One region of the Rhodoferax sp. P2_H8_2 genome, then DNA from elsewhere that is predicted to be linked to it. Evidence: predicted binding sites of a transcription regulator. Region 1 holds the regulator's gene; each other region holds the start of a gene.
What was found. Region 1 encodes sigma-54, which starts transcription at its own class of promoters, with help from an activator protein. Its sites were predicted from a motif close to TGGCANGNAANCTGCTTT; they were not measured.
Positions count from the first base shown of each region.

Region 2: a site for sigma-54 is predicted at 5,084-5,101, ahead of AC1DV6_RS00330 (globin family protein). Genes of this name have one in related genera too.
Region 3: a site for sigma-54 is predicted at 3,702-3,719, ahead of glnK (P-II family nitrogen regulator). Genes of this name have one in related genera too.

Region 1 is NZ_JBFUFW010000008.1:31,767-38,051, forward strand. Features, by position in the region: gene AC1DV6_RS14230 (THUMP domain-containing class I SAM-dependent RNA methyltransferase) at 1-906, opposite strand, end outside; gene rpoN (RNA polymerase factor sigma-54) at 903-2,489, opposite strand; gene lptB (LPS export ABC transporter ATP-binding protein) at 2,489-3,283, opposite strand; gene lptA (lipopolysaccharide transport periplasmic protein LptA) at 3,280-3,903, opposite strand; gene AC1DV6_RS14250 (exopolyphosphatase) at 4,017-4,949, opposite strand; gene AC1DV6_RS14255 (thiol:disulfide interchange protein DsbA/DsbL) at 5,015-5,668, opposite strand; gene AC1DV6_RS14260 (SPOR domain-containing protein) at 5,730-6,285, opposite strand, start outside.
Region 2 is NZ_JBFUFW010000001.1:60,749-67,033, reverse strand. Features, by position in the region: gene AC1DV6_RS00355 (serine/threonine protein kinase) at 1-764, opposite strand, end outside; gene AC1DV6_RS00350 (adenylate/guanylate cyclase domain-containing protein) at 761-1,651, opposite strand; gene AC1DV6_RS00345 (bifunctional helix-turn-helix transcriptional regulator/GNAT family N-acetyltransferase) at 1,820-2,770, shown strand; gene AC1DV6_RS00340 (queuosine precursor transporter) at 2,843-3,571, shown strand; gene AC1DV6_RS00335 (sigma-54-dependent transcriptional regulator) at 3,584-4,933, shown strand; gene AC1DV6_RS00330 (globin family protein) at 5,142-5,597, shown strand; gene AC1DV6_RS00325 (2Fe-2S iron-sulfur cluster-binding protein) at 5,622-5,915, opposite strand; gene AC1DV6_RS00320 (DUF6929 family protein) at 5,922-6,285, shown strand, end outside.
Region 3 is NZ_JBFUFW010000003.1:521,352-527,636, forward strand. Features, by position in the region: gene AC1DV6_RS08050 (secretin N-terminal domain-containing protein) at 1-31, shown strand, start outside; gene AC1DV6_RS08055 (ExeA family protein) at 31-918, shown strand; gene AC1DV6_RS08060 (hypothetical protein) at 915-1,943, shown strand; gene AC1DV6_RS08065 (YifB family Mg chelatase-like AAA ATPase) at 2,004-3,554, opposite strand; gene glnK (P-II family nitrogen regulator) at 3,791-4,129, shown strand; gene amt (ammonium transporter) at 4,144-5,670, shown strand; gene AC1DV6_RS08080 (chalcone isomerase family protein) at 5,883-6,285, shown strand, end outside.

The sequences.
Region 1 (6,285 bases):
CTGCAGCGCATCACCGCCGCGGAATTCGATCACATCGGCCACGCCCGCGCGCTCGGCGTTGCGCTGTGCAAAGTCCACCATGCGGTGCGATACATCGCTGCCGTAAATTAGGGCCTTTTGGCCTGGCTCCGGCTTGACGACGGCGGCAGCGGCTTCTGATTTGATAGCAGACCAGACATGGGGCTGGAACGGAACAAATTTCTCAAAGGCAAAACGACGCAGCGATCCAGGTGCAATATTGCAGGCAATCTGCGCCGCTTCAATCGCAATCGTGCCGCTGCCACAGCAGGGGTCGTACAGCGGCAGCAAGTCGTCATCGCCATCTGCCCAGCCGCTGGCGGCGATCATCGCAGCGGCCAGGGTTTCCTTCAGCGGCGCATCGCCCTTGTCTTCGCGCCAGCCGCGCTTGAACAGTGGCTCGCCCGAGGTGTCGATGTACAGCGAACAGCTGTCGGTGGTCAGGTGGGCATAGATGCGCACGTCGGGCCACTGGGTATTCACATCGGGGCGCACGCCGTTGGCCTTGTCGCGGAAGCGGTCGCAGACCGCATCCTTGATCTTCAGCGCAGCGAAGTTCAGGCTGGTCAGCGGGCTGTGCTGCGACGTGACTTCGACCTTGATGCTTTGCTTGGGCGTAAACCAGATTTCCCAGGCCACCTCGCTGGCGGCGCGGTACAGGTCCTGCTCATTGCGGTATTCGGTATACGAGAGTTGCACCAGCACGCGCTGCGCCAGACGGCTATGCAGGTTCAGCAGCATCGCGTCACGCCAGGAGCCGCGCGCCAATACGCCACCGCGGCGCGTCAGCAGGTCTTCACCCATCAGGCCTGTCGCTGCGTGTACTTCGGCGGCCAGCAGGTCCTCGACACCGGCGGCACAAGGTAAGAAAAGTTGGAGTTGCATCAGAGTGCCTTACGTAAAGATGCGGGAGCGATCTTCAGCCCCTCGCGGTATTTGGCCACGGTGCGGCGGGCGCATTCAATGCCCTGCTCCTTGAGCATCTCGGAAATCTGGTTGTCGCTCAAAGGCTTCTTGCTGCTCTCGGCGCTGATGAACTGCTTGATCAACGCACGTACGGCCGTGCTGGACGCATTGCCACCGGACTCGGTGCCCAGCCCTGAACCAAAGAAATACTTCAACTCAAAGGTACCAAACGGCGTTGCCATGTACTTGGCCGTGGTCACGCGGCTGATCGTTGACTCGTGCAGCCCCAATTCATCCGCAATCTCGCGCAGCACCAGTGGGCGCATCGCCAATTCGCCGTGCACAAAGAAGCTTTTTTGCCGCTCCACAATCGCCGTGCTGACACGCAAGATGGTGTCGAAGCGCTGCTGGATGTTCTTGATAAACCAGCGCGCTTCCTGCAGGCGCTGCTGCAGCCCCGCATGGCTGGAACTGGCCTTGTGGTTGCGCAGCACATTGGCGTAAATGTCATGCACCTTGAGGCGCGGCATCACATCCGGGTTCAACTGCACCCGGAATTTCGGACCCATGCCGCCAATCGTCTTGCCGACCTGCACCACCAACACGTCGGGGATTACGACGTTGCGCTCGACGTCGACAAAGCGCCGCCCCGGCTTGGGCTCCAGCCGGGCAATGCGGGCAATCGCTTCGCGCACCAGCGCGTCGCTGCCCGCTCCCAATTGCACCAGCCGTTTGATATCGCGCCGCGCCAGTAGCTCCATGGGCTGGCGGCAAATCTTCAAACCCACTTCCAGCACTTCGCGCTCGTCAGGGAAATCGTTGTCCAGTAACAGCGCGCGCAATTGCAAACGCAGGCATTCGCCCAGATCACGGGCGCCTACGCCCACCGGCTCCAGGCTGTGCAGCAGGCCCAGCGCCACCTGGAAGTGATGCACCAGGTCGTCCAACTGCTCGTCGCTGCCCGGCGTCAGGCTGCGCGCCAGGTTCTCCAGTGTGTCTTCCAGGTAGCCGTCGTCGTTCAGCGATTCAATCAGGAAGCGCAGCGCGGCGCGGTCTTCCTCTGACAGGCGCAGACGCAATGCCTGGCGGTGCAGATGGGCTTGCAGGCTCTCCTGCGAGCGCGCCAACGCCGTGGCGTCCTGCGTTTCGTCCTCGTCCCGGTTGTTCGTACGCGGGGCAGCATCACCACCCCATTCGCTGTCGTCAGCGGCGACACCCGTACCGCCATCGCCCTCCCAACCCATGCCATCATCGCCAGACAAAGGCACACTGTCGTCGTCTGTTTTGCCGTCAGCACCCGTCGCACCAGCGTAATCAGCTACAAAATCAGCAGCAACTTCAGATTCGCGGTCTCCGGTGCTGACAGGCGTATCCGCCGCCACCAGCCCATAGTCTTCGCGCTCGGCGCGTTCTTCGGTGAGTTCCAGAAACGGGTTTTCGTCCAGCATCTGCTCCACTTCCTGGCTGAGTTCCAGCGTGGAAAGCTGCAGCAGCCGGATCGACTGTTGTAGCTGGGGGGTTAGCGCCAGGTGTTGGGAGACGCGTAGGGATAAGCCCTGCTTCATCACATTTTGAAGTGCTCACCGAGATACACGCGGCGCACATCGGCGTTGTTCACGATCTCGGAGGGCGTACCCTCAGCCAGCACGTGGCCGTCGCTGATGATGTAGGCATGGTCACAGATGCCCAGCGTCTCGCGCACATTGTGGTCGGTGATCAACACGCCGATGCCACGTGCCTTCAGGAAATTGATGATGCGCTGGATCTCGATCACGGCGATTGGATCTATACCCGCGAACGGCTCGTCCAGCAGGATGAAGCGCGGCCGGGTTGCCAGTGCGCGGGCAATCTCCACGCGGCGGCGCTCACCTCCGGACAAGGCCAACGAGGGCGACTCACGCAGATGCTCCACACGCAGCTCCTGCAACAGCGACGTCAGGCGGGCTTCGATTTCCGGCTTCTTCAGCGGCTCACCATTCTCGTCACGCTGCAACTCCAGAACAGCGCGCACGTTGTCTTCGACATTGAGCTTGCGAAAGATGGATGCCTCTTGCGGCAGATAGCCCAGCCCCAAGCGCGCGCGACGGTGGATGGGCATGTGCTCGATCGACTGACCGTCGATCGTGATGTCACCTGCGCTGGCACGCAGCAGGCCTACGATCATGTAGAACGATGTGGTCTTGCCCGCACCATTGGGGCCCAGCAGACCAACCACCTCGCCAGTGCGCACCGCCAGAGACACATCCTTGACCACCAGCCGTTTGCCGTACGACTTTTGCAGATGGCGGGCTTCCAGTTTGCCTTGCGTGGAGTCAGCAAAAGGAATGCTTGCCTCAGGCGCCAACAGTTCGGTGCTCACCGCGCAGTTCCGCCCAAAGTCGTGGTCGCGCGCAATGCCGGACCGGGGGCAGATGCCGCAGGTGCAGTCGCTGGCGCTACATCCTGTTTGGGGGTCAGCACGGCACGTACACGGCCCGCGGGCGCACCCGTGGCGGTCTTGCCAGCGTTGCCGTCCACCGTGAACCGATCGGTCAGGTTTTCGTAGACGATGACAGCGCCCGTGATTTCGTCTGCCAACGCACTGCCACGCAAACGGCGCAACTGGGCTTTCTGGACAAAGCGCACGGTGTCGGCCTTGCCGTCGTACTCAATGGTGTCACCCTCGCCCTCAATGAATTCGTCCACGGTGTCGCGCTTTTGCCGGAAGAAGGCCCGGGCATCCGCCCCGCTGGTGACTACGCCGTATTGGTAACCTTCGGGGTCCTGGCGAACCTCAATCTTCGCGCCGCGCATCACGATGCTGCCCTTGGTAATGACCACCCGACCAGTAGCAATACTGATCTGCCGCACATCGTCGTAGCGCAGGGAATCTGCCTCGATATTCATCGGCTTGTTGCGGTCGGCCTTGTCGGCCCATGCCCAGCCGCTGGCCGCCATCAAGGCAACCAGAACCAGCGTACGAAAGGGGTTGTTTTTCATAAAGGCACGAAACTTGCTCTTGGGCGATGTCCCATTGTAACGAGCGCCCCGGGTATTCCCGGAGCTTTGTCGTGCCTGGCGCGCAAAGATTTTGCGCGGACCGTCCGAACGGGCTAGCCGTCTGCGTTGATTTTGGTGATCAGTTGCTGCAAAACAGCGTCAGCTTTGTCGTTGTCGATCTGGCAGGTACCTGCATTTTCGTGGCCGCCACCGCCATACGACAACATCAGTTCACCGATATTGGTCTTGGACGAGCGGTTCAGAATGGACTTACCGGTGGCATACACCGTGTTCTGCTTCTGCACACCCCACATCGCGTGGATGGAGATATTGGTCTCGGGGAACATCGCGTAAATCATGAAACGATTCACCGCATAGATGGTTTCCTCGTTGCGCAGGTCCAGCACCACCAGATTCTTGTAGACCTTGGCGCAGCGTTCAATTTGGTCGCGGGCCTGGGCGGTGTGGTCAAAATACAGATCCACCCGCTCGATCACGTCGGGCAATTGCAGTATTTCGTCGATGCTGTGGTTGCGGCAATACTGGATCAAATCCATCATCAACTGGTAGTTGCTGACGCGGAACTCGCGGAAACGGCCCAAGCCGGTACGGGAGTCCATCAGGAAGTTCAGCAGTACCCAGTCGGTGGGCTCCAGAATTTCGTCGCGATCAAACTGGGCAGAGTCACCTTTGTCCACCGCGTCCATCATGGCTTCGAAGCGTTGCGGGAACTTGGAGAAACCACCGTAGTGGTCAAACACCACGCGGGCGGCCGATGGCACGTCCGGATGGATGATGTGATTGGGGCGCTCGCCGGTATTGCGTACGGTTTCAGATGCGTGGTGGTCAAACGCCAGATGCACGCCAGGTACATAGGGCAGATTGGTGGTGATGTCGCGGTCCGACACGTCCACCTTGCCATCCTGCATATCTTTGGGGTGCACAAACTTGATGTCATCGATCAAGTCCATCTCATTGAGCAGCACTGCGCAGACCAAGCCGTCAAAGTCACTGCGGGTTACCAGTCGGTATTTCTCATGGGCCATGGCGCCTGCTCCGTTGTAATGTTGTGCGAATTATTCTAGCCCGCAACAGCAGGCCTTCAGGAAACTTACGCGCGCGCGGCGCGCAGATCCGCCACCAGCGACTCCACCACCAGCAGCGCCCTGTCCATATTGCCAGCCATGGGGCCATCGGTCAGGAAACGTCCAGCCACCCCGAGGGCGGGTACGCCTTCGAGCTTGTAAGCGTTTTGCAGCTGCGTTGCGCGGCTGGCCTTGGCCGCTACCGTGAAGGAGTTGTACTGCTCGACAAATTTGGCCTTGTCCACGCCTTGCCTGGACACCCACTCGGCGATGGCTTCCCCTTTGGATCGGATGGGCAGACTTCGTTCGCGATGAATCGCAGAAAACACTTTGGCGTGCAGCTTGTCGATCAGCCCCATCTCTTCCAGCGCGTAATACAGGCGTTGCAGTGGGACAAAGCTGTCATCGAAAGCTGCAGGAGCCCGACGGAACGCAATGTCGTTGGGTAAACGTTTCAGCCAGGCATCCAGGATGGGCTCAAACGCGTTGCAGTGGGGACAGTCGTACCAGAAGAACTCCACCACCTCGATCTTGCCCGCCGGCGCATCTACGGGTGCCTTCGGATCGATGACCGCATAGTGCGTTCCGGCTATTGGTTTGCCGCCCTGCGCCAGAGCGCCGCTGGCCAACGACAGCGCAGCTGCGCCGGCAACGACGGCGGAAAAATCACGACGTTTCATACGCTTGGCTCCAATCCTCTAGGCAGTTGGGAACAGGGCTGATGATCTGCCCTGCAAACAGTTACTTTTGTACGCGCACCAAAGCCGTTTCCAGCCCTGCTTTTTCCAGCTTTTCCTTGGCGCGCTCGCCGTCGTCTTTCTTGTCAAACGGCCCGACGCGCACACGGTACACCATCTTGCCCGATTGTTCGCGCTCCGAAATTTTGGACTCAATCCCGCTGAGGGATAGCTTGGCACGGTGGGCCTCAGCATCTTCCTGCTTCTGGAAGGCGCCAATTTGCACAAAGTAGCTGAAGGCATCGCCTTCGTTGATAGCCGCCTTGGCTCTGGCCAGATCGCCCAGCGGATCTGCCGATACCGCAGGCTTGAGTTCGCCTTTGGCATCCGCTTTTGCATCGGCCTTTGCTTCTGGTTTCGCCGGCGCTTTGCCAGCATCCTTGGCGTCGGCCTTGCCAGCCGTTTTGGCCGGCTCTTCAGGGACCGGTGCGGGCGGAGGTTTGACCGGGTTCTTGCCGTACAAAGGCGCGTTCGGATCCCAGTCCTTGTTCTTTTTGGCTTCAGCCTCGTCCTGATCGCTGGAGCGGCTTTGGCCCTTGTTCATGAAAGGGACGGGGACT
Region 2 (6,285 bases), on a different contig from region 1:
CGTGTCTTGGCCAAGGCGCGGGCCACGACAGCGTCTATGGCCGTAGGCAATTGGATGTTGATCGTGGAGGGGTCTGCGTGTGGCTTGCCGACGATCTGCTGAATGATGTCAAAGTCACTGCTGCCGTCAAAGGGACGCTTGCTGGTGAGCAATTGGTACAGCACGATGCCGGCTGCGAACAGATCCGCGCGGGAGTCAATGGACTGACCCTGCACCTGCTCTGGGGACATGTATTTGAGCGTGCCGACCATGGAACCTTGCGTGCGCGTAATGTCACCGGAGTCCTGGATGCGCGCCACGCCAAAGTCGGTGAGTTTGACGCGACCACTGGGTTCTATCAACAGGTTGGCAGGCTTGATGTCTCGGTGAACAATGTTCTGGCGGTGCGCATAGTCCAGCGCAGACAGCAGATCACCCATGATGCCCAACGTCTGCTCCAGCGTATAAACATCGCCCTTGTCCAGGTGGTGTTTCAGGTCTTCGCCCTGAATGAACTCCATCACCAGAAATGCAATGTCTCCATCGCGGTCGGAGTCGTAGACGCTGACGATGTTGGGGTGTTGCAGGCGGGCCGCCGAACGTGCCTCGGTGCGAAAGCGCACCTCGTACTCGGTCGCTTCTTCCACCGAGAGGTTTTCTACCTTGATGGTCTTGATCGCAACGCGGCGCTCCAGATTTGGATCGCGGCCTTCATAGACCATGCCCATGGCACCCTTGCCCAGTACCCGCTGCAAATCATAACGACCGAGTTTTTTGAGGCTCATGTGCGGATAGAGAAATTGATCACAGGGGCATTTTCATCAGTGCGGTCACAGCCCGGCACGATCTGGCCGCTGCCCACCAGATAGCACTCGGTGCGGCGCAAAACCACCGCTTCGGTCTGGTTGCCCAGATACACCCAGGTTCCAAAGCTGGACGTGTCCGTCAGCAGGAAGTGGCCGCCGCGCCATTCCAGTGTGGCATGCACGCGGGAGACGCGGGGGTCGTTGATGGTGAGGGCGGCCTCCGACAGACGACCCAGGGAAATCTTGGGGCTCTTGGAGTCAAAGTGCAATGTGGTTGCGCCAAACACCATTTCCAGGGATTCGGTTTTCTGGGGCGAAAACATCGAGCGCCCGGCCATAGTGGAATCTTCGTCACGCCCAGGCTGCCATTCCACGCGGTACACATGGCTGGCTTCTGCACGGCCGCGCAGGTACATCGGCCCCATGCTGCGCAGCGATGCGCGCTGAACCGGGAGCAGGGCCTTCCAGACGTTTTCGGTAGTGAGAATTTGTGCCGCGCCGGCCAGATCGGCCAGACGGGCGGCTGAATTGACGGTATCGCCAAAGCAGTCACCGTCGATCTCGACCACTTCGCCCGATTCAATGCCCATTTGCATTTGCACCGGGGCGCCGGTGCCGCCTGGCTGGATGCGCTTTTCCAGCAGGTAATTCTGAATGTTGATGCAGGCGGCAACCGCGTTGCCTTCGTCTTCAAACACCACAAATAGGCCATCGCCCAGCAGCTTGACCACACGGCCCTGGTGCTGGGCAAACAACTGGCTCAAGTTGCCGGCTAGCTGGGTGACAAAGCGCGAGGCTGTCTCATCCCCCAGCCGTTCGAACATGCTGGTGCTGCCAACGAGATCAGCAAAGACTACAGTGGTCATGGAAGGCAGAGGTTCTGCGTTATTTGATTGGCTAGTTTAGGGTAAGTCCGCAGTGACAACAATCAGGGCTGGCAATTTAGCCCGCCCTGGCTGACTTGCCTCTGAGTATGAGGCCCGTTTTCCCCGAAATACTTGACTAAGTCAAGTATTTCGGGGAAAGTGCTGACCATGCACAACAAGGCCATCAGTGTCAGCAACGAACATGTCAAAGCGCTGCGCCATTTCAACCGCTTTTATACACAGCGCATTGGCGTGCTGTCCCCTTACCTGGGGGGGGATCTATCGTTGACGGACGTGCGCGTGCTCTATGAGTTGGCACACCATCCACAGACTGCGCAGGCGCTGACGGCATCGGCGCTTGCCCAGACGCTGGGCCTGGACATGGGATACCTCAGCCGTATCCTGAAACGTTTCGAGTTGCGCAAGTGGCTTGAGCGCACCCCTTCACCACAGGACAAGCGGCAGGGCTGGATCGTCCTCACGCCCGCTGGACACAAAGCCTTTGCACCTCTGCAGCAAAAATCGCGGGAAGAAGCGGCGGCGCTGCTGGCCACCGTCCCTCCCGTGCAGCAAGAGCAACTGGTGCATGCCATGCGCACGATTGAAAAGGCGCTGGTGCCACCAGAGCTTTCTGCAAAGCCGACCGCCATTCTGCGCGAGCCTTTGCCGGGTGATATGGGTTGGGTAGTGCAGCAGCATGGGGAAATCTATGCCCGCGAATACGGTTTGAACGGCGAGTTTGAGGGGCTGGTTGCAGGCTTGGTCGCTGATTACATGCGTCGCGGCGACCGGGAGTTCGAGCGCTGCTGGATTGCTGAGCTGGATGGACAGCGGGTGGGTGCTGTCTTTGTCGTGCGCAAGACCAAGCAGGTCGCACAGTTGCGCATGCTGATCCTCACGCAAAAAGCTCGCGGCTTGGGGCTGGGAGGTCGGCTGACCGATGCCTGCATTGAGTTTGCCAAAGCCAAGGGCTATAAAAAGATGGTGCTGTGGACCAATAGTTTTCTGAGCTCTGCACGTTCCATATACGCCCGGCGCGGCTTTGTACTGACCCGCAGCGAGCCTTATCAGGGCTTTGGCAAGGAACTGGTCGGCGAAACCTGGGAACGCAAGCTTTAAGTGGGACGGCGTTGGGCACGAGATTTGCTGCAGAATGTGCCCACCCATCCCAGCCCGTCAGGAGAGCCTTGCATGACCACTGCGACCTCTGTGAATCCCGTCCAGCGCAATTACCGCTATTACGACTTCGTGATGGCTGCCTTTGTGTGCGTTCTGTTGTGCTCCAATTTCATTGGCGCAGCCAAACAAGCCGTTGTAGACCTACCGCTGTTGGGACCAACACCGTTCGGCGCAGGCATTCTGTTTTTCCCCATCAGCTACATCTTTGGCGACATCCTGACCGAGGTCTATGGCTACGGGCGTGACCGTCGTGTCGTATGGGCAGGCTTTGGTGCACTGGCCTTTGCGTCCTTTATGGCGTGGGTAGTGGTGAGCCTGCCACCCGGCCCCAGCGAATATATGAAGGTCTACCAACCAGCTCTGGACACTGTGTTTGGCAACGCATGGCGTATCGCGGCGGGTTCGATGATTGCTTTCTGGTGCGGCAGCTTTGCCAATAGCTATGTGCTGGCGAAGATGAAGATCGCCACCAAGGGCAAGTGGCTGTGGAGCCGCACCATTGGCTCTACACTGGTAGGTGAACTGGTGGACTCGTCGCTGTTCTATTTCATCGCCTTCTACGGCATCTGGCAAACCGAAGACGTCATCAAAGTGGCAGTTGCACAGTACTTTCTGAAGACGGGCTGGGAAATTGTGATGACCCCCGTGACCTACAAAGTAGTGGCATTCCTGAAGCGGCGCGAGAACGAAGACTATTACGACCGGGGCACGGATTTCAATCCGTTCAAGCTCTCGGCCTGAAGCGAACAACCTATGGCCCGTATTCTGGTGGTCGACGACGATGCCGACTTGCTCAAAACCATTGCGATGCAATTGCGCTATGAAGGGCACGATGTCAGCGTTGCCGATGGCGGCGCTGCAGCACTGGCGCAACTGGACCATAGCGTGCCGCATCTGGTGGTCACGGACCTGCGCATGCCAGGCATGGACGGGCTGCAACTGTTCACAGCCATACACCGGCGCTACCCGCTGTTACCCGTTGTCATTCTGACTGCCAACGGAACGATTGCAGATGCCGTGCAGGCGATGCAAAAAGGCGTGTTCGGCTACATCACAAAGCCGTTTGAACGCAACGCTTTGCTGCAGGAAGTCAACCGTGCGATCACGGTGTCCAGCGCGCTGGGCGCCGAGATGCCGGGTGACGTCCCCGGTGAGTCGTGGCGCGAAGGCATCATCACCCGAAGCCCGCGGATGGAAAAGCTGTTGGCCGAAGCACGGCGCATGGCGCAAAGCGATGCGTCCATCCTGATCCATGGCGAAAGCGGTACCGGCAAGGAGCTGCTGGCCCGTGCCGTGCATGCATCAAGCTTGCGCGCGGGAGGTGAATTTGTGGCCGTCAATTGCGGTGCGATTCCAGAGAATCTGGTGGAGTCGGAGCTGTTTGGGCACGTGAAGGGCGCATTTACTGGTGCGGTGCGCGACAACCCCGGCATGTTTACCAGCGCGCAGGGCGGCACCATTTTTCTGGATGAGGTCGCCGATTTGCCGCTGGCGATGCAAGTCAAATTGCTGCGCGTATTGCAGGAGCGCGAAGTGCGCCCGGTGGGTGCCAGCAAGTCGCACCGGGTCGATGTGCGGGTGATTTCCGCCTGCAATCGCGTGCTGGAGGGGGAGGTCGCTGCAGGCCGCTTTCGCGAAGACCTGTTCTACCGCCTCAACGTCGTGAGTCTCACGCTTCCACCGTTGGCGCAGCGGCGCGAGGACATTGCATTGCTGGCCAACTATTTTGTGCAAAGTCTTTCCCTGCGCTATGGACGCCCGGTAAACACCTTTGCGCCGGGGGGCCTGGAGGCACTGAGCGCCGCCCCCTGGCCCGGGAATGTGCGGCAACTGCAAAACGTCGTCGAAAAGTGCGTGGTGATGAGCAACGGACCGGTGATTCCGCTGACGCTGGTGCAAGGCGCATTGAGCAATGCTGGGCCTGAATTGCAGTCACTGGATGAAGCGCGCCGCACTTTTGAGCGCGACTATCTGAGCAGCCTGCTCAAGATAACCAACGGCAACGTGGCCGCTGCTGCAAAGCTGGCAGAGCGGAATCGGACGGACTTCTATGCGCTGATGGCGCGCCACCAACTGGAGCCAGCGCAATTCAAGACGGCTTAGTCGGGCCTGCAAATCTGTCTGTTGGCGCCGACAACGCAAGTTGTTGATTTATATGGGGTTTTTGAATCCGAATGTTTGTTTGTCGGGAAACGCAGACAGACTTTGCCGTGCGGGTTTCTGTAAGTTGTTGATTCCATTGGGTTTTGTAGTTGGCACAGATCTTGGGATATGTGCAACGTCTAAAACAAAATCCTGAGGAACTGCAACCATGAACCAAAATCAAGTCGCTCTCGTGCAATCGTCTTTCGAGCACGTACGCCCGATCGCAGAAACAGCCGCTGAAATCTTCTACAACCAGCTCTTCACACTGGACCCGGCGCTGCGCCCCATGTTCAAGGGCGATATGGCAACACAAGGCCGCATGCTGATGTCGGTGCTGAACTCTGCCGTGGCCGGTCTCAGTGATCTGGATGCCTTGGCTCCGGTACTGCGCAATCTGGGCGCCCGTCACGTGAACTATGGCGTGCAGGACGAGCACTACGTCACCGTGGGCACTGCATTGCTGACCACGCTGAGCGCGGGTCTGGGTGACAAGTTCACCGACGAAGTACGTGAAGCGTGGACGGCGGCGTATGGTCTGCTGGCAGATGTCATGCAGTTCGGCGCTATGGAGGCCTTACGCTCCAAGCGCCACCAGTTTGAAACTGCCTTTGCCGAGATTTAAGGGCCACAGAACGGCCCCGAAATATCAGTAGCCTTGCCGCAGCACCACGTTGCTGCAAGGGTGCGCGATACAGGGCAACACATAGCCCTCCGCCTGTTCCTCGGTGGTGATACCCGGCCATTCCACCTCATAGCGCACGGTGCCGCTGACCAACTGCCCAATGCAGGTTCGGCAGGTGCCGTTGCGGCAGGAACTGGGCCAGTTGCTTCCGCCCATTTCCAGCGAAAGCAGCAGTGGCTCATTCGACCAGGCATCCACTTGCAAGCCATCGGGTTCGGTGTGGGCGGTAAAGAGGATGGGGGTTTCTATCGGTACCATGCCGGAATGATGCCAGATACTCCCGCTAGCGAAGGCTTGCAGCCACTGCTCGTTCAATCCCTTTGGGTGGACCCTCTGCAGCACCCGCGCGGGCAACCGTTTCTGAGCGCAGCCAGCGGTTTGGTACATCTGCACGGACGGTTCTTTGTGGTGGCAGACGATGAACTGCACCTCGGGGTGTTTGCTGACAGCGCAGAACCGGGCGCGGCATCTACAACCGGCGCCTTGTTGCGACTGCTGGACGGCAGTTTGCCAAACGACAAACGCGAGCGCAAGAAGGCCAAACCTGATTTGGAAGCCTTGGCATTGCTGCCCGCTTTACCTGGGTGTCCGGCCGGTGCTTTACTAGCTCTGGGTTCGGGGTCCAAAC
Region 3 (6,285 bases), on a different contig from region 1:
CAACACTACGTCAACAGGAACCACCAACTGATGTACCTGGGGCACTTTGCACTCAAGGAGGCCCCTTTCTCCATCACGCCGGATACGGAGTTTTTCTATCCGCACGAAGGCGCACAGGCCTCTCTCAATATGTTGCTGGTGGCCCTGCGCAGCGGTGAAGGGTTCCTCAAGGTGGTGGGCGAGCTGGGTTGTGGCAAAACCGTCCTGTGCCGCCAGTTGCTCAAGACGCTGCAAAATGAATGCGTGACCGCCTACATCCCGAATCCCGACATGGGACCAGATGAATTGCTGATGGCGCTGGCCCATGAATTGGGTGTGGCGCAGACGCCGTCACTGCAACGCCACCAGATGATGGCTGCGCTGAATCATTGCCTGTTGCAACATGCCCGCGAAGGCCGCAGAGTGGTGGTATGCATTGATGAGGCCCAGGCCATTCCCATTCGCACGGTCGAAAGCCTGCGTCTGCTGTCCAATCTGGAAACTGAAAAAAGAAAACTCTTGCAACTGGTGTTACTGGGGCAGCCTGACCTGGATGACAAGCTTGCACGACCAGAAATCCGCCAGCTGCTGCAACGCATCACCTTCAGCGAATACCTCGGTCCCATGCAGGCGTCGCGGGTCGGCGCGTATCTGTCACACCGATTAACCAAGGCAGCGGTGGACGAATCCACCAATGTGCATGTGTTTACGCAGCGGGCCGCACAAACTATCGCTGACTACAGCGGCGGTGTGCCCCGCCTGATCAACGTCATCGCCCACAAATGCCTGATGCTGGCGTTTGGCGAAGGTGAGCTGACGGTGCATGCCCGTTATGTGCATCTGGCCGCAAGGGATACGGCGGGAGTGGTCGCGCGACCGCCCTGGTGGCGTCGGTTGCGAGATCGCCTGGCCTGGAGCGGGAAGGCGGCACGGATATGAGTGTGATCAACAAAATGTTGCGTGACCTGGATCAGCGCAACTCTGAACCGGCGGCAGAACGCAGACATACCGTGAGCGTTGCAGCTACCGCGCACGCGGCGCGATCACGCGGCAAACCCGCCGCGCTGCGAATCACCATGTTTGCACTGGTACTGTTGGTGACGGCGGGTGCGGCGTGGTGGGGCTGGCAACAGATGCGTGCGGCGGACGTTGCCGTGACGCTACCGCCACCCGCTGTTACGCCGGTGGTGCCTGCTTCCGCTCCAGTGGTGGTTGCCGCACCTGTTGCACCGACGCCAGCACAAGTTGATGTCCCCGAGCCGATGCCGGTTGCAGCTGCACCTGCCTCCGCAGCTGCAGTCACCGCGACACCACCGGTCGTGTCGGCAGCGCCCTTCAATACTTCTTTGAAGATAGAGACTACGCTGAAGCTGCCACGGACAACCAAGGAACCAGCGGCCGAACCCGCTGTTCAGGCGGCACAACCCACACCGGCAACGCTCAGTCAGCGCCTGCTCCAGGCGGGACGTGAGGCGCAGGCGCAGGCGCAAACGCTTTGGAACACCGGCGCCAAGGAAGCGGCGATGGATTTGTTGCAGCAGGCGGTGGGCAATGTGGAGCAGGGGCTTGCAGTTGAGCCGGTACCAGGCCAGTTGCAATTGCTTTCCACACTGGCGCGGGATCTGACGCGCATGCAATTAGCGGATGGGCGGGCGGGCGCCGCTTGGGACTTGTTGGTCCGGCTGGAACCCTGGATACGCAACGACGCCGACTTGTGGGCCGTGCGCGGCAACGCGGCGCAGCGTTTGGGCCGCCACCAGGACAGCGCACACGCTTATCTGGCGGCGCTGCAGTCGCGACCCAATGAGCAGCGCTGGCTGTTGGGTGCCGCCGTGTCCCTGGCTGCATCGGGGCAGACTGCTGCTGCGGCCGAGATGGCGGAGAAGGCCCGTGCGGTGGGCGGCATCAGCCAGGAAGTCCAGGCCTACTTGCGCCAGGCAGGCGTGCCGCTCAAGGATAAATAGGGCTGCAGGCCGCGAAAAATGTGCGTAAAAAGCTACTAATTTAGTAGCAATCTACGACTGTCAAAGCGCCCGCCGTACCGTGGGTCGGTACTGCATGGCCTCTGCCACATGCGCCAACCCCACGTTGTCACTTCCAGCCAGATCCGCAATAGTCCGGGCAATCTTCAAAGTACGATGCGTTCCACGGGCCGACCAACCCCATTGGGTCGCGGCGGTTTGCAGGAATTTGGATGCAGCACCGTCCATACAGGCAAAACGGTCGATGTCCTGTCCGGCCAGCGCCTGGTTGGTCTGGCCCTGGCGCAGGTGGGCGCGGGCACGGGCGGCAGAACAGCGATCGCGAATATCGGCAGTGGCTTCGCCCGGCGGGGCATGCAACAGGTCTTTCGCGGGTAACGCGGGGACTTCCACATGCAGATCAATGCGGTCCATCAGCGGGCCGCTGAGTTTGCTCTGGTAACGGTGGATCTGGTCGGGTGTGCAGCGGCAACTGTGGGTCGCTGAGCCGTGGTAACCGCAGGGGCAGGGATTCATTGCGCCTATTAACTGAAAACGTGCCGGGAACTCGGCCCTTCGCGCGGCGCGGGAGATGACGATACTACCGGTCTCCAGCGGTTCACGTAACGCTTCGAGTGCGGACCGGGGAAATTCTGGAAATTCATCTAAAAATAAGACGCCATGGTGCGCCAATGAAATTTCTCCGGGCCGAGGGGGTGAACCGCCGCCAACCAGTGCCACCGCACTGGCGGTGTGATGGGGCTGGGCCGTCACTCTCTGACTCCACCGCTCCATGGCAAACCGTCCGCTCAAAGACGCAATGGCGGCGCTCTGCAAAGCTTCCTCCACGCTCATGTCGGGAAGCAGCCCTGCCAATCTATGCGCCAGCATCGACTTACCAGAGCCCGGAGCTCCAACCAACAAAATACTGTGACCACCGGCGGCGGCAATTTCCAGCGCGCGTTTGGCGGCGGCCTGGCCTTTGACGTCGGCCATATCGGGTGTGGCAACCCGTGCCGCAGGTGGTGCGGCGTGGATGCGAGCCCAGCCGTCGGGCGTAGCCTGCGTAACTATCGCCTCGGTGTTTGCCTCGGGCGGTGCAAAGTGTTGCACCACGTCCAGCAGGTGCCTTGCGCGGTAAACCTGTGCTCCCGGCACCAACGCCGCTTCTTCCGCGCTGCCCGGGGGCAAGACAAGGCGGGCCGATTCTTGCCCCGAGCTGTGCAGCGCCAGCGCCATGGCCAGCGCGCCGCGCACCGGGCGCAACTCGCCGGAGAGCGACAGCTCACCCGCAAACTCATAGCCCGCCAGCTTGCTGGTATCAATCAGGCCACTGGCTGCCAGAATGCCCAAAGCGATGGGGAGGTCCAGCCGGCCAGAATCTTTGGGCAGGTCGGCAGGCGCCAAATTGACGGTGATTCTTTTGTTATTTGGGAATTCCAGGCCGCTGTTCTGGATCGCGCAGCGCACGCGTTCGCGTGCTTCCTTCACCTCCACATCGGCGAGCCCCACCAGCGCGAAACTGGGCAGGCCATTCGCCAGATGGACTTCCACCGTGACCGGGATAGCTTCCAGCCCCAATAAAACCCGGCTTTGCACCAAAGACAAACTCATGGCGAATCCTCCCAAAACAGTGCGCCCACATTCCATGCAGAAACATCATCTGCACCAAACAGGTGCTTACTGGTTATTCATACAGCTATCTTAACGCAAACCACGGTATTTGGTGTACAGGGACGAGAAAGCAACGCTGGGGTCGGTTGGCACGCCTCATGCTTTGTAGGGTTGTCTCCCGATTTCCGGGGAGTGAGTCGGCCATGGGCTCTGTACGCAATTAACCAGGAGAAAGCATGAAACTCGTAACGGCCATCATCAAACCGTTCAAGCTTGACGAGGTGCGAGAAGCCTTGTCGGCGATCGGTGTGCAGGGCATCACCGTCACCGAAGTCAAGGGCTTCGGGCGTCAAAAGGGACATACCGAGCTGTACCGCGGCGCGGAATACGTGGTCGACTTCTTGCCCAAGGTCAAGATTGAAGCGGCTATCGACGATGCGCTGGTTGAGCGCGTGATCGAAGCGGTTGAAGCTGCAGCCCGCACCGGCAAGATCGGTGACGGCAAGATTTTCGTGTACGACCTCGAACAAGTGGTCCGTATCCGCACCGGTGAAACCGGTAAAGAAGCACTGTGAGATTGGAAAACACCATGAAAAAACTGCTTATTTCCCTGGCCCTGGCGTTTAGCGCGCTGTCGGCAACTTCGCTGGCCGTCGCACAAAGCCCGGCTCCTGCAGCTACTGCATCGGCGCCTGAAGCCGCTGCCACACCGGCCGCTGCACCTGCTGCTGCCGCTCCTGCTGAAGCTGCTTCGGCACCGGCCGTTGCAGCACCGGCACCGGTTCCCAACAAGGGCGACACCGCCTGGATGATGGTCTCCACCATGCTGGTGATCCTGATGACGGTTCCCGGCCTGGCCCTGTTCTACGGCGGCCTGGTGCGCAGCAAGAACATGCTGTCCGTACTGATGCAGGTTCTGGTGACCTTCTCGATGATTGTTGTGTTGTGGTTCATTTATGGCTACAGCCTGGCGTTCACCGAGGGCAATGCCTTCTTCGGCGGCACAGACCGTTTGTTCATGAAGGGAATCTGGGACAACGTCGCGGGTACTTTCGCCAGTGGTGCCACTTTCAGCAAGGGCACGCCCATGTATGAAATCGTGTTCGCCGCCTTCCAGGCCACCTTCGCCGGTATTACCTGCTGCCTGATCGTGGGTTCTTTTGCTGAACGTATCAAGTTCACGGCTGCATTGGCCTTCATGGTGATCTGGTTCACTTTCAGCTATGCACCTATGGCCCACATGGTCTGGTTCTGGATGGGACCTGATGCTTACGCCTCAGCAGCTGTCGCCGATGAAATGACCTCCAAGGCCGGTCTGTTGTGGCAATGGGGTGCGCTGGACTTCGCCGGCGGCACTGTGGTGCACATCAACGCAGCGGTTGCCGGTTTGGTCGGTGCGTTCATGATTGGCAAGCGCGTCGGTTACGGCAAGGAATCCATGGCGCCTCACAGCCTGACACTGACCATGGTCGGTGCCTCGCTGCTGTGGGTGGGTTGGTTCGGCTTCAACGCCGGCTCCGCTCTGGAAGCCAATGGCTTTGCCGCACTGGCCTTCATCAACACCTTGGGCGCTACTGCCGCTGCGGTGTTGACATGGAGCATCGGTGAAGCGCTGATGAAGGGCAAGGCTTCGATGCTGGGCGCTGCGTCTGGCGCAGTGGCTGGCCTGGTCGCGATCACACCTGCCGCCGGTAACGTCGGCATCGGCGGTGGCCTGGTGATTGGCTTGCTGGCTGGCTTTGCCGGTCTGTGGGGCGTGACAGGTCTGAAGAAGCTGCTGGGCGCAGACGACACCTTGGACGTGTTCGGCGTGCACGGTGTCTGCGGCATCCTGGGTGCCTTGCTGACTGGTGTGTTTGCATCGCCTTCGCTCGGTGGCCCCAGCATGATGGGCGACTGGGTGACGGCAACCATGGTGACACCTGACGCTTACTCCATCGGCGCACAAGTGCTGGTTCAGGCCAAGGCCGTCGGCGTGACGATCCTCTGGTCGGGCATCGTTTCCGTGATCGCCTACTTCATCGTCGACAAGACCATTGGTCTGCGTGTCAGCGAAGAAGACGAGCGCGAAGGTCTGGACATCACGTCCCACGGCGAAACGGCTTACGGTCGCTAAACACAGGACTGATGTAGACATCATTCTTCTTGAAGTTGAAGGCCCGGCAGGATGCAAGTCCCGCCGGGCTTTTTTACGTGTGCTTGACGGCAACCGAATCAGGCGCTCCTGGGTGAGTCAGTGCGCGGTCAGAGGCATGCACTACGATGTTTGCCGCACGGTGGGGAGATCGGGCAATGGTTGCCGGGGGCCTGCGGTGTGGAGACAAGACAATGAAAAGACCAAGTATTTTCCGTGCGTCGCGCAATGCCGCATTGGCTGCCAGCCTGGTGTTGGCATCGGTGGCGTTTGCGCCAATGGCGTGGGCCGCTGGCCCGTTTGACCCGGTGCAAAGCGTGCAGGGCACCGAGCTGCAGCTCAACGGTGCGGGCACCCGCTACAAAGCAATTTTCAAGGTGTATGACCTGGCGTTGTACAGCAGCCGCAAAGTGAAGACGCTGGATGAGCTGCTGGCAGTGCCCGGCCCCAAGCGGCTGAGCTTCATCGCATTGCGCGACCTTCCGGGCACGGACCTGGGCCTGTCCTTCATCAAGGGCCTGTCCAACAATTCAACCCCCGAGCAGATCCGCAAACACACACCCTCCAGCACGCGCCTGATCGAGATTTTCTCGGGCC